2 linked regions of the Variovorax paradoxus genome follow. The protein of the gene in region 2 interacts with the protein of the main gene of each other region in a pairwise test. Links are inferred from orthologs where the notes say so. Each region holds a gene or a part of one and is shown on either strand. Other genes may lie near its edges.

Evidence for each region.
Region 1: the proteins of priA (region 2) and ssb interact in binary tests that used the Escherichia coli proteins (3 or more experiments, as listed by UniProt). The link is inferred for Variovorax paradoxus from one-to-one orthologs.

Annotation. Positions count from the first base shown.
Region 1 is NZ_CP102931.1:6,356,551-6,360,938, forward strand. What follows is about bases 1,402-4,388. They hold ssb (single-stranded DNA-binding protein), read right to left. Parts: upstream 3,181-4,388; coding sequence 2,623-3,180; downstream 1,402-2,622. Other genes in these bases: NWF24_RS29760 (NCS1 family nucleobase:cation symporter-1), read right to left, coding at 1,402-1,549; NWF24_RS29765 (FadR/GntR family transcriptional regulator), read left to right, coding at 1,777-2,547; NWF24_RS29775 (chloride channel protein), read left to right, coding at 3,289-4,388. In the rest of the region: hydA (dihydropyrimidinase), read right to left, coding at 1-47; more of NWF24_RS29760, read right to left, coding at 50-1,401. UniProt on the Escherichia coli protein: Plays an important role in DNA replication, recombination and repair. Binds to ssDNA and to an array of partner proteins to recruit them to their sites of action during DNA metabolism. Acts as a sliding platform that migrates on DNA via reptation.
Region 2 is NZ_CP102931.1:5,978,025-5,983,802, reverse strand. Bases 1,132-4,105 are described here. They hold priA (replication restart helicase PriA), read right to left. Parts: upstream 3,682-4,105; coding sequence 1,582-3,681; downstream 1,132-1,581. Other genes in these bases: NWF24_RS28195 (hypothetical protein), read left to right, coding at 1,333-1,542. Outside these bases: NWF24_RS28205 (AEC family transporter), read left to right, coding at 1-423; NWF24_RS28200 (hypothetical protein), read right to left, coding at 412-1,092; hemE (uroporphyrinogen decarboxylase), read right to left, coding at 4,135-5,244.

The DNA.
Region 1 (4,388 bases), 380 kb from region 2 along the record:
TCGGCATTGACGACGATCCCGCCTCGGATCAAGAGCGCGTTCGTCATGCTCAAGCCTCCGAAGGCCTGGTCTGTTGCGGCACCGTCGTCTGCTTCTGCAGCCGCATCGACGCAACGTACACGACGGTCGAGATGGCGATGCCCGCAAACCATGCGTAGGTGTAGATCGTCTTGAAGACTTCGGGCACGTCCGGAAAGACACTCGGCAGCGCCGCATTGAGGAACCCGGGGAGGTTGGGCAGGACACCGGCGATGAACGCTGCGATTGCGGCAGGGTTCCACCCGTTCTTGTACCGGTACTCGCCATGGTCGCTGTACAGGTCGTTCACCTGCAGCTGCGTGCGGCGGACGATGTAGTAGTCGGCAATCAGGATGCCGGCGATCGGCCCGAGCAGCGCGGAGTAGCCGATCAGCCACGTGAAGATGTAGCCCTGCGTGGATTCGAGCAGCTTCCACGGCATCATCGCGACGGCGATACCGGCCGTGATGTAGCCCCCGGTGCGGTATGAAATGGCCCGCGGATTCAACGCCGAGAAATCGTAGGCCGGACCCACCAGGTTGGCCGCCAGGTTGACGCTGACGGTGTCGACCAGCAGCACGATCAGCGCGATGAGCACGGCCGCGCCCGTCATGCGGCTGGCCAGGTCGACCGGGTCCCAGATCGCCTTGCCGTAGATCACGACCGTGGCGGAGGTGACGACCACCGCAAGCGCCGCGAGCAGCCCCATGGGAACGGGCAGCCCGACCGCCTGCCCGACGATCTGGTCGCGCTGCGATTTCGCGAAGCGCGTGAAGTCGGGAATGTTCAGCGCAAGGGTGGCCCAGAAGCCCACCATGGCCGTCAGCGACGGCCAGAAGACCGCTGCGAACTGACCCGCCTTCTTGCCGCCTTCGACGAACTGCGAGGGCTGCTGCAGGATCGGGCCCAGGCCTCCGGCGCGGTTGAGCGCCCACGCCAGCAGCACGAAGCAGATGAGGATCTTCAGCGGCGCCGTGTACGTCTCGAGCTTGCGGATCGATTCGATGCCGTGAATGACGAAATAGAACTGCAGAGCCCAGAAGACGAGGAAGCTCGCCAGCTGGAAGAAGTTGATGCCCAGCCAGGCGATCTTCTCGCCTTCGAGCGGATGGCCGATCAGCACGCCGACCAGCGTGTAGATCATCATCCCGCCGAACCAGGTCTGGATGCCGTACCAGCCGCATGCCACGAGCGCGCGCAGCAGCGCCGGTATGCGGGCGCCCCGGGTGCCGAACGAGGCACGCGCGAGCACCGCGTAGGGAATGCCGTACTTCACGCCCGCATGCCCGATCAGCAGCATCGGGATCAGCACGATGAAGTTGCCCAGGAAGACCGTGCCGACGGCCTCGGACCAGGACATGCCGGACTCGATCAAACCGGCGGCAAGGGTGTAGGCGGGAATGCACATCACCATGCCCACCCAGAGCGCGGCGAAGTGATACCAGCGCCATGTGCGCTGCTCGGGCCGCGTGGGCGCCAGGTCGTCGTTCCAGAGTCTCGAGTGGGCTTGCAAAGGTTCGCTTGATTTCATGATTTTTCCTTTGAGAGAGTCACGTGGGGCTGGGAATTGAGCTTCTTCGATATGTCTACTATTTATCCGTATAAAACATATAAATAGGAGCATTACATAGCAAGTTCGATGCCCAAACAAGCCTGATCACCGGTCTATTGCGCGTGTTTTTGGTTCAATTGCATTCAATTGCATCGATTTATCATGGGCAATCGGCTCCGCTCGGGAGCTTTCCCAAGGAACAGGGCATGCCCATTGGTCAACGCGCAAGAAAACGCCCCAAGCTCTCAGACCTCGTCGTCGAAGACGTGAAGCGCTGGATCGTTACGGAGCGCAAGCAGCCGGGCGACCGGCTACCGAACGAGAAAGAGCTCGTCGAGCTTTTCGGCGTCTCGAAAAGCACGATGCGGGAGGGACTGAAGGCACTGGAAGTGCGCGGCCTGATCAAGACGCGCACGGGCCCGGCCGGCGGTGCCTATCTCCAGCAGGTCTCGCTCGATCACGCGTCAGAGCCGCTGAGAAACTTCCTGCACTTCCACCATCTGGACGGGCATCACATCTACCAGCTGCGCAAGATCCTGGAGCCCGAACTGGCGGTCAGCGTCGTCGGCCGGCTCGACGCGAAGCAACTGGATCTGATCGAGCAGACCATCCGCCTGTGCGAGCAGGAGCCTCGCAACGATATCGAGTTGCGTGCACAACGCGTCGCCGAGCTGGAGTTTCACAACCTGCTGGCGGACAAGTGTCCCAACGCCCTGCTCGCCTTCATGTGCCGTTTTCTCAACGACCTGCTGCGCGACCTCATGGTCTACAAGAATGCGTGGGAGCACCGCCACTTCGGCGAAGCCAACCTGGGCTTTCACAGCAAGCTGCTGCAGGCCTTCCGCGATGAGAACGCCGACGCCGTGCATCGCCTGATGACCGAGCACATGGTCGATGCCGAGACGCACATGCACGAGATGGAAGTGCATGTCGGCGTGCAGCAGTTGCTGATGCCCGCGGGTCGGCGCCACGCGTGACGGGCCTGCCCAAAGAGAAAGAGCCGCCCCCTTTCGGGAAGCGGCTCTTTGCTCGTGAACCTGCGAAGGTCCGGATCAGAACGGAATGTCGTCGTCCATGTCGTCGAAGCCCGACGACGACTTGGCCGGTGCCTGGCGCGGAGCCGGCGCCGCAGCGCGCGGAGCGGCTGCCGGCGCACGCGGGGCGTAACCGCCGCCGCCACCACCACCGCCATTGCCGCCTTGCGAATAACCACCGCCGCCACCCTGCGAGTAGCCGCCGTCGTCCTCGGGGCCGCCCGATGGGCCGCCCTGGCCTTGACGGCTGCCGAGCATCTGCATCTGGTCGGCGCGGATTTCGGTGGTGTACTTTTCGATGCCGTCCTTGTCGGTCCACTTGCGCGTGCGCAGGCTTCCTTCGACATACACCTGCGAGCCCTTGCGCAGGTACTGGCCGGCGATTTCGGCCAGGCGGCCGTTGAAGACGATGCGGTGCCACTCGGTGGCTTCGCGCATTTCGCCGCTTTGCTTGTCTTTCCAGCGATCGGTGGTGGCCACTGTGACGTTCGCGACCTGGTCGCCGCTCGGGAAGGTACGCATTTCGGGGTCGCGCCCCAGATTGCCGACGACGATGACTTTATTGACCGATGCCATATGCACTGCCCCTGATAAGTAGATGAAGGAGGAGGTTGAGAAGAACCCTCGATTGTGCCCCAAGGCGACCGGCCGCACTCCCGCCAGGTGCCAGAATGGGCCTCTCCGATGAACCGCGAACCAGACTTTTTCGAGCATCTGCGCGCCGAGCTGTCGAACGGCCGCGTCTGGCTCGACCGGGCGATCGTGCTGGGCTACGCCATCGCGGCCGGGCTGTTCGTGGTGGGCTTCACGCTGGCCAGCGACTGGGTCTTTGGCGAGTTCCACCGCTTCTACCGCGCCTGGCCCTGGGCAGTGCTGCTGACGACGCCGCTTCTCACGGCCGGCATCGTCTGGTTCACATTGCGCTTCTTCCCCGGCGCGGGCGGTTCGGGCATTCCTCAGATCAAGGCGGCCCTGAATCCGGCCCTGCCCGAGGAGCGGCGCTTCGTTTTTGCCTCGCTGCGGCTCACGGTCGCCAAGATCGGGCTGGGCGCGGCAGGCTTCGCGGCCGGCCTTTCGATCGGGCGCGAGGGGCCTTCGGTCCAGGTGGCGGCGGGGGTGATGCAGCATGCGCGCCGCTGGCTCTCGCCCAACACCACCATCGATGGCCGGGCGCTGCTGGTTGCCGGCGGTGCAGCGGGCATCGCGGCAGCCTTCAATGCGCCGCTGGCGGGCGTGGTCTTCGCCATCGAAGAGCTGTCGGGCCGGCTCGAGGCGCGCTCCAGCGGCCTGATCATCACGGCCATCGTGCTGGCGGGCCTGGTGGCTGTGTCGGCCTTCGGCAACACGAGCTACTTCGGCGTGATCCGCGTACCCCGGCTGGGCTGGGACATGCTCGGGCCCGGCCTGCTGGTCACCCTGCTGAGCGGCGCGGCCGGCGGGCTGTTCGCGCGACTGCTTATTGCCTCGCTCACGGGCGCGGCCGGGCGCTTCAGCCGCTGGCGGGCGCGCTTTCCGGTGCGGTTCGCGGCCTGCGGCGGGCTGGCCGTGGCCGCCATCGGACTGGCGACGGGCGGCGTCACCTTCGGCGCGGGCTCCGAGGCGGTCAAGCAGATGCTGCAGGGCCATGACGAGCTCACGCCGCTCTACACCGTGCTCAAGTTCATCGCCACCTGGCTCACGGCCTGGTGCGGCGTGCCGGGCGGCATCTTCGCGCCGTCGCTGTCGATCGGCGCGGGCATCGGCGACGCGGTGGCGCGGCTGGCCAGCAGCGACCAGGGGCCGGC
Region 2 (5,778 bases):
CTGGCCGATGCGGCCTCGCCGGTGGCGCTTTTCACCATCGGGGCGGTGCTGGCCCGCTCGGCGCTGCTGGCGCGCGAGCATGGCGCCAGCGCGGCCGTAGCGGAGGCCATGGGCACCACGGCGCGCAGCCCTGCGACCAAGGCGGCATGGAGCGACGTGCTGCCGGTGGTGGCGGTGAAGCTGCTCGCGCATCCGCTGCTGGTGTGGGGCCTGGGGCTCGGCGCCATTGCGCTCGGGCTGCCGCTGTCGCATGCGGCGCTGGTGGTGATCGTGCTGGTCGCGGCGCTGCCGAGCGCGAGCAACGTGTCGATGCTGGCCGAGCGCTTCGGCGCGGACAACGGGCGCATCGCGCGCATCATCCTGTGGACGACGGCGATTGCCTTCTTCAGCTTTCCGCTCGCGGTGAGCGTGCTACGGGGTTAGGACGCCGAGCTTGTACGGGTCGGCATCGGCAAGGCGCTCGCACTTCGAGAAGTCGCGGCCCTGCGTGCCGTCGCAGTAGTAGGTGTTGTAGATGCGGCCGAAGAGCGTCGGGCTCGCGGTGAAGAGCACGCCGTGGTCAGGCTGCCAGTTGTCCTTGAAGACGGGCGGGGCGCTGGCTTCCACCGGCTTGGCTGCGGAGGGAGCGGCGGTGGGCGTGAAGTCGGCCAGCGTCTTGTGGGCCTCGTCGCCGCGCCAACGTATTGCCAGTTCGGCGGCCGTGGGGCGCGACGCGACCGGCAGCAGGATGCCGTTGACCTGCAGGCCATAGCCGAAGCGGTGCGTCTTGCCGGCCAGGAAGGCGTATGCGCAGGCGGCCATGCACTGGCCTCGTATTTCGGTCTGCACGCCGCTCGCGCGGATGGCGTCGGCGTATGCGCCCGCTGCTTCGGCGGTGCCGCCGAACGAGTCCTCGAAGACCACGGTATGGACCGTTCCACTGCCCAGCTGGTCGGTGAATTCCTTGATTGCGGTGCCGTCGAGCATGCCCGACACCACCAGGCGGCTGCCCTGCAGATCGAGCTCGGCCGCCGAAGCAATGGGTGCGGCAAGAACGCAGGCGAAGCACGACGCGAGCGAGAGAACCCAACCTGCGAAAGACGGCGGTTTCACGGCGACCTACCCTTTGCCTTCAATAGACGAGCTTGCTTGGAACGCGAAACCCGCGAGGAGTTCGCGCGCTGTTACAGCTTGAACAGCCCCGGGGCATGTCGTCAACTCTTTTTTCACAAATTTTCGGGTAGGCCAAGGCAGGCCGTAAGGCATAGATATCGCTATGACTTCAGATGAATGCTTGAGTTTGCAGATGCGCTGCTACAGTGCTTGCAAGTCAAAGGTGTGAAGGGGCGCGCAATGGCAATTCTTTTTCGCATCCTGCTGTGGTTGGTATGTCTCGCCGGCGTCGGCTGGTTCTGGCATGCCGGCAAGTTCGGCACCGCCACCGGGCTCGCGCTCGCCGCGCTGAGCCTCGTGGTGTTCGCGTGGCCCGTGAGCATCGCGCGGCGCAGGCACAACGAGCTGCGTTATGTGGACATGGGCAAGGAGCCCACTGGCTACCACTGAAACCGCGGTCTCAGGTTGACCAGTCGCCGATCCATCGGCTCAGATGCTGTGCGGATCGACGTCGACGAGCCAGCGGATCACGCCCTTGCCCTCCGGCGTGCGCCGCAACTCGTGCAATAGCGGCTGCCAGCCCGCAAGCAGCCGCTGCAGCGCGGCGCGCGAGGGGCTTTCGATCAGCATCTGCGCACGCTCCACATTGGCCACGCGCTGGATCGCCAGCGGCACTGCCGGGTAGCGCGTGACGAGGTCGGAGCCCGGCAGTGCCTCGGCCTGGTCTGCCGCCATGTTCAGGAAGCCCTGCGCCACCGACTGCTCTCTCGCGTCGGCCCGCAGCAGTGCCTGGAACGCGAAGGGAGGCATGCCGGCCGCGCGGCGCTCGTCGAGCTGCTGCTGCGCGAAGCTGGCGTAGTCGTGCTTGCGCAGCGCCATGAACAGCGGGTGCTGCGCATGGTGCGTCTGGATCCACATCTCGGCCTTCGCGCCCTGCGCTGCGAGATACGCGGCATCGCGGCCCGCGCGGCCGGCCGACTGCATCAGCAGGCTGAACAGCCGCTCGGGCGCGCGGAAGTCACTGGAGAACAGCGCGCCGTCGGGGTTCACCGCCGCCACCAGCGTGATGCGGCGGAAGTCGTGGCCCTTGGCGATCATCTGCGTGCCGACCAGCACGTCGACCTCGCCCGCGTGCACGGCCGCGAGCTGCGATTCGAGCGCGCCCTGCTTCTTGGTGCTGTCGGCGTCGATGCGCGCAATGCGCACCGCGCTGCCATCCGGGTGCTTCACAGCCGAGAACAGCTCGGCCAGGTGCTCTTCGAGCCGCTCGGTGCCGCGGCCCACGGGCGCGATGTCGGGGTTGCCGCAGGCCGGGCAGGCGCGCGGCACGCGCTCGGTAAAGCCGCAGTGGTGGCAGCGCAGGGTGCGGTCGATCTTGTGGAACACGCGGTAGGCGCTGCAGTGCGGGCATTCGCTTTTCCAGCCGCAGTCGCCGCAGGCCAGCACCGGTGCGTAGCCGCGCCGGTTCAAGAAGATCATGCTCTGCTCGCCGCGCGCGATGCGCTGGCCGATGGCGTCGAGCAGCGCGCCCGAAATCACCGTCTTTGGCGGCTGCAAATTCATGTCGACCAAGCGCACGGCCGGTAACTCGCCCGCGCCAATACGCGATGGCATCGCCAGACGCACATAGCGCCCGCCCGGGTCTTCGCCTTCGGCGGGCCGGCTCTGGTGCCAGCTCTCGAGCGAAGGCGTGGCCGAGCCCAGGATTACCTTGGCCTTTTCGCGCTGGCCGCGCCACACGGCGAGGTCGCGGGCGGAATAGCGCGCGCCTTCCTGCTGCTTGTAGCTCGGGTCATGCTCTTCGTCGACCACGATGAGCTTCAGCTCCGGGATCGATGCGAACACCGCCATGCGCGTGCCCAGCACGATGCGCGCCGCGCCGCCGTGCGCCGCCAGCCAGCTCGCCAGCCGCTGCGGATTGGTCATGCCGCTGTGCAGCGACACCACAGCCTCTTCGCCGAAGCGGGCCTTGAAGCGGGCTTCGAGCTGCGGCGTGAGGTTGATCTCGGGCACCATCACCAGCGCCTGCGCCTCGGGGTCGCGCGCCAGCAGGTCGGCCACGCAGCGCAGGTAGACCTCGGTCTTGCCGCTGCCTGTGCTGCCGACCAGCAAAAAAGTACCTGCTTCGGCTTCGATGCGCGCCAGGGCGGCCGTCTGCTCCGCGCTCAGCGCGATCAGGTTCGCCGATTCGGCTGTCTCGGCCACTGGCCCGGCCGTCGTCTTGCGCTTGAGGCGGCGCGCCAGCTGCGTCGTCGACAGGTCGCGCAGCTGCGGCGGCAGGGCGGCCAGCGCGATCTCGCCGATCGAGCGCTGGTAGTAGCGCGCTGCAAAGGCCACGAGGTCGCGCCAGGCCTCGCCCAGCGGGGCCAGCGCGTCGAGCGCCGCGCCCACGGGCTTCAGTGCCATGTCGGGTTCGGCATCCACCAGCGAAACCGGCTCGTTCCAGACCACGCCCAGCACTTCGCGCTTGCCCAGCGGTACGCGCACCAGCGTGCCGGGCGGCATGGGCTCGGCGCTGGCGTAGCTCAGCAGGTCGCCGAGCGCGGCGTGCGCGGGCGTCTGCACCGCGATGTCGAGCCGCCACGGCAGGGCCGGTGGCGCACCGTTCGTCGGCTGGGAAGCGCTGTCTGAGGGGAGGCCGGCTGTGGAGATGAGCGGTCCTTCTTGGAAAGGTTTGTTAAGGAGACTTTGAGCAAGAGCGCTTAAGTTGTTGATTTTTCAGAGCTTTGGAGGCCGTCCAGAGTTTCTGTGGATAACTTTGTTGACAAGCCAGCTCGATTCGCCGCGGGGCCTTGAAAATCAAGGCTCTGGCTGGAATGCCCGGAAAAAAAGCAAAGTTCAAATCCTATATAAATCAATAACTTAGCGTCGCTATCTCTTTAGGAGCAAAGAGGGAGGTCCCCCGGAAAATCTTGCGCAGTGCAACACGGGTTTTGTGCATAAGTCAGACCGATATGCCGTTTTTGCGCTTGACAAACGGCTTCGTACCAACTTTACGGGGCGGCTCAGCGCCCCGCCGGCCCGCTCCCGAAGACTGCAGTGTTAACCGCGCAGCGCGCGCGACTGGGCGTGCACCGCCTGCACCAGCGCCGCCACATGCTCTGGCGGCGTGAACTGGCTGATGCCATGGCCCAGGTTGAAGATGTGCGTGGGGCCCTGGGCGTTGCGGTCGGCGTGGGGCTTGCCGAAAGCCTGCAGCACTTTCGCCACCTCGGCCTCGATCTGCGCGGGCGGCGCGAACAGCACGTTGGGGTCGATGTTGCCCTGCAGGGCCTTGGCCTTGCCGTCCGAGCCTTCGGCGATCTGCTTTCGCGCCGAGGCCAGGTTCACGGTCCAGTCGACGCCCAGCACTTCGCAGTCGAGCTCGCGCATGGCGTCGAGCCACAGGCCGCCGCCCTTGGTGAACACGATGCGCGGCACGGGCTGGCCGTCGGCGCCGGTGCGTTTGAGGCCGGCCAGCACGCGGGCCGTGTAGGCGAGGCTGAACTCCTGGAACGCGCCGTCGGCCAGCACGCCGCCCCAGCTGTCGAACACCATCACGGCCTGCGCGCCGGCGTCGATCTGGGCATTGAGATACGTGGCCACCGAGTCGGCATTCACGGCCAGCAGGCGGTGCATGAGGTCGGGGCGGCTGTAGAGCATGCTCTTCACGAGGCGGTAGTCGCTGGAGCCCGCGCCTTCCACCATGTAGCAGGCCAGCGTCCACGGGCTGCCCGAGAAGCCGATCAGCGGCACGCGGCCGTCCAGCGCCTTGCGGATCGAGGCCACGGCATCGAACACGTAGCGCAGCTTGTCCATGTCGGGCACTTCGAGCGCGGCCACCGCCGCTTCATCGCGCACCGGGCGCGCGAAGCGCGGGCCCTCGCCGGCCTCGAACGACAGGCCCAGGCCCATGGCGTCGGGCACTGTCAGGATGTCGGAAAACAGGATGGCTGCGTCGAGCGGGTAGCGCTCCAGCGGCTGCAGCGTGACCTCGGTGGCGTAGTCGGTGTTGGTGGCCAGTCCCATGAAGCTGCCCGCCTTGGCGCGGGTGGCAACGTACTCCGGCAGGTAGCGGCCGGCCTGGCGCATGAGCCAGACGGGCGTGTGGTCGGTGGCCTGGCGCCAGCAGGCTCGCAGGAAAGTGTCGTTTTGCAATGGGGCGAAAGGCATTTCCCGATTGTCGCAGGGCACCCCGGCATTGACCGACAGCGCATTTTGAGTTGCACCAACCCGCCTCGGTGATCCATGGCGCGCCGCAGCGCCGAGCATCCGGGCGGAACAACAACTCCGGACGAACATGGCGCAACAGGTTTTCGATTTCGTGGTGGTGGGGGCCGGCTCGGCGGGCTGCGTGCTCGCGCACCGGCTGGCGCTGGCGGGGCGCAGCGTGCTGCTGCTGGAGGCCGGCCCGCCCGACAACGACCGCTTCATCCACATGCCCGCCACCTTCGTGCGCGTGATCGGCACCGAGCGCACCTGGGCCTACGAGAGCGAGCCGCAACCCGCGGCGGGCGGCCGCAGGATGTTCGTGCCGCAGGGCCGCACGCTGGGCGGCGGCAGCTCGGTCAACGCCATGGTCTACATCCGGGGCACGCCGGCCGACTACGACGGCTGGCAGGCACAGGGCTGCGAAGGCTGGAGCTGGAGCGACGTGCTGCCGTGGTTCCGCAAGGCCGAGTCGAACGCGCGCTTCGCCTGCGAGCT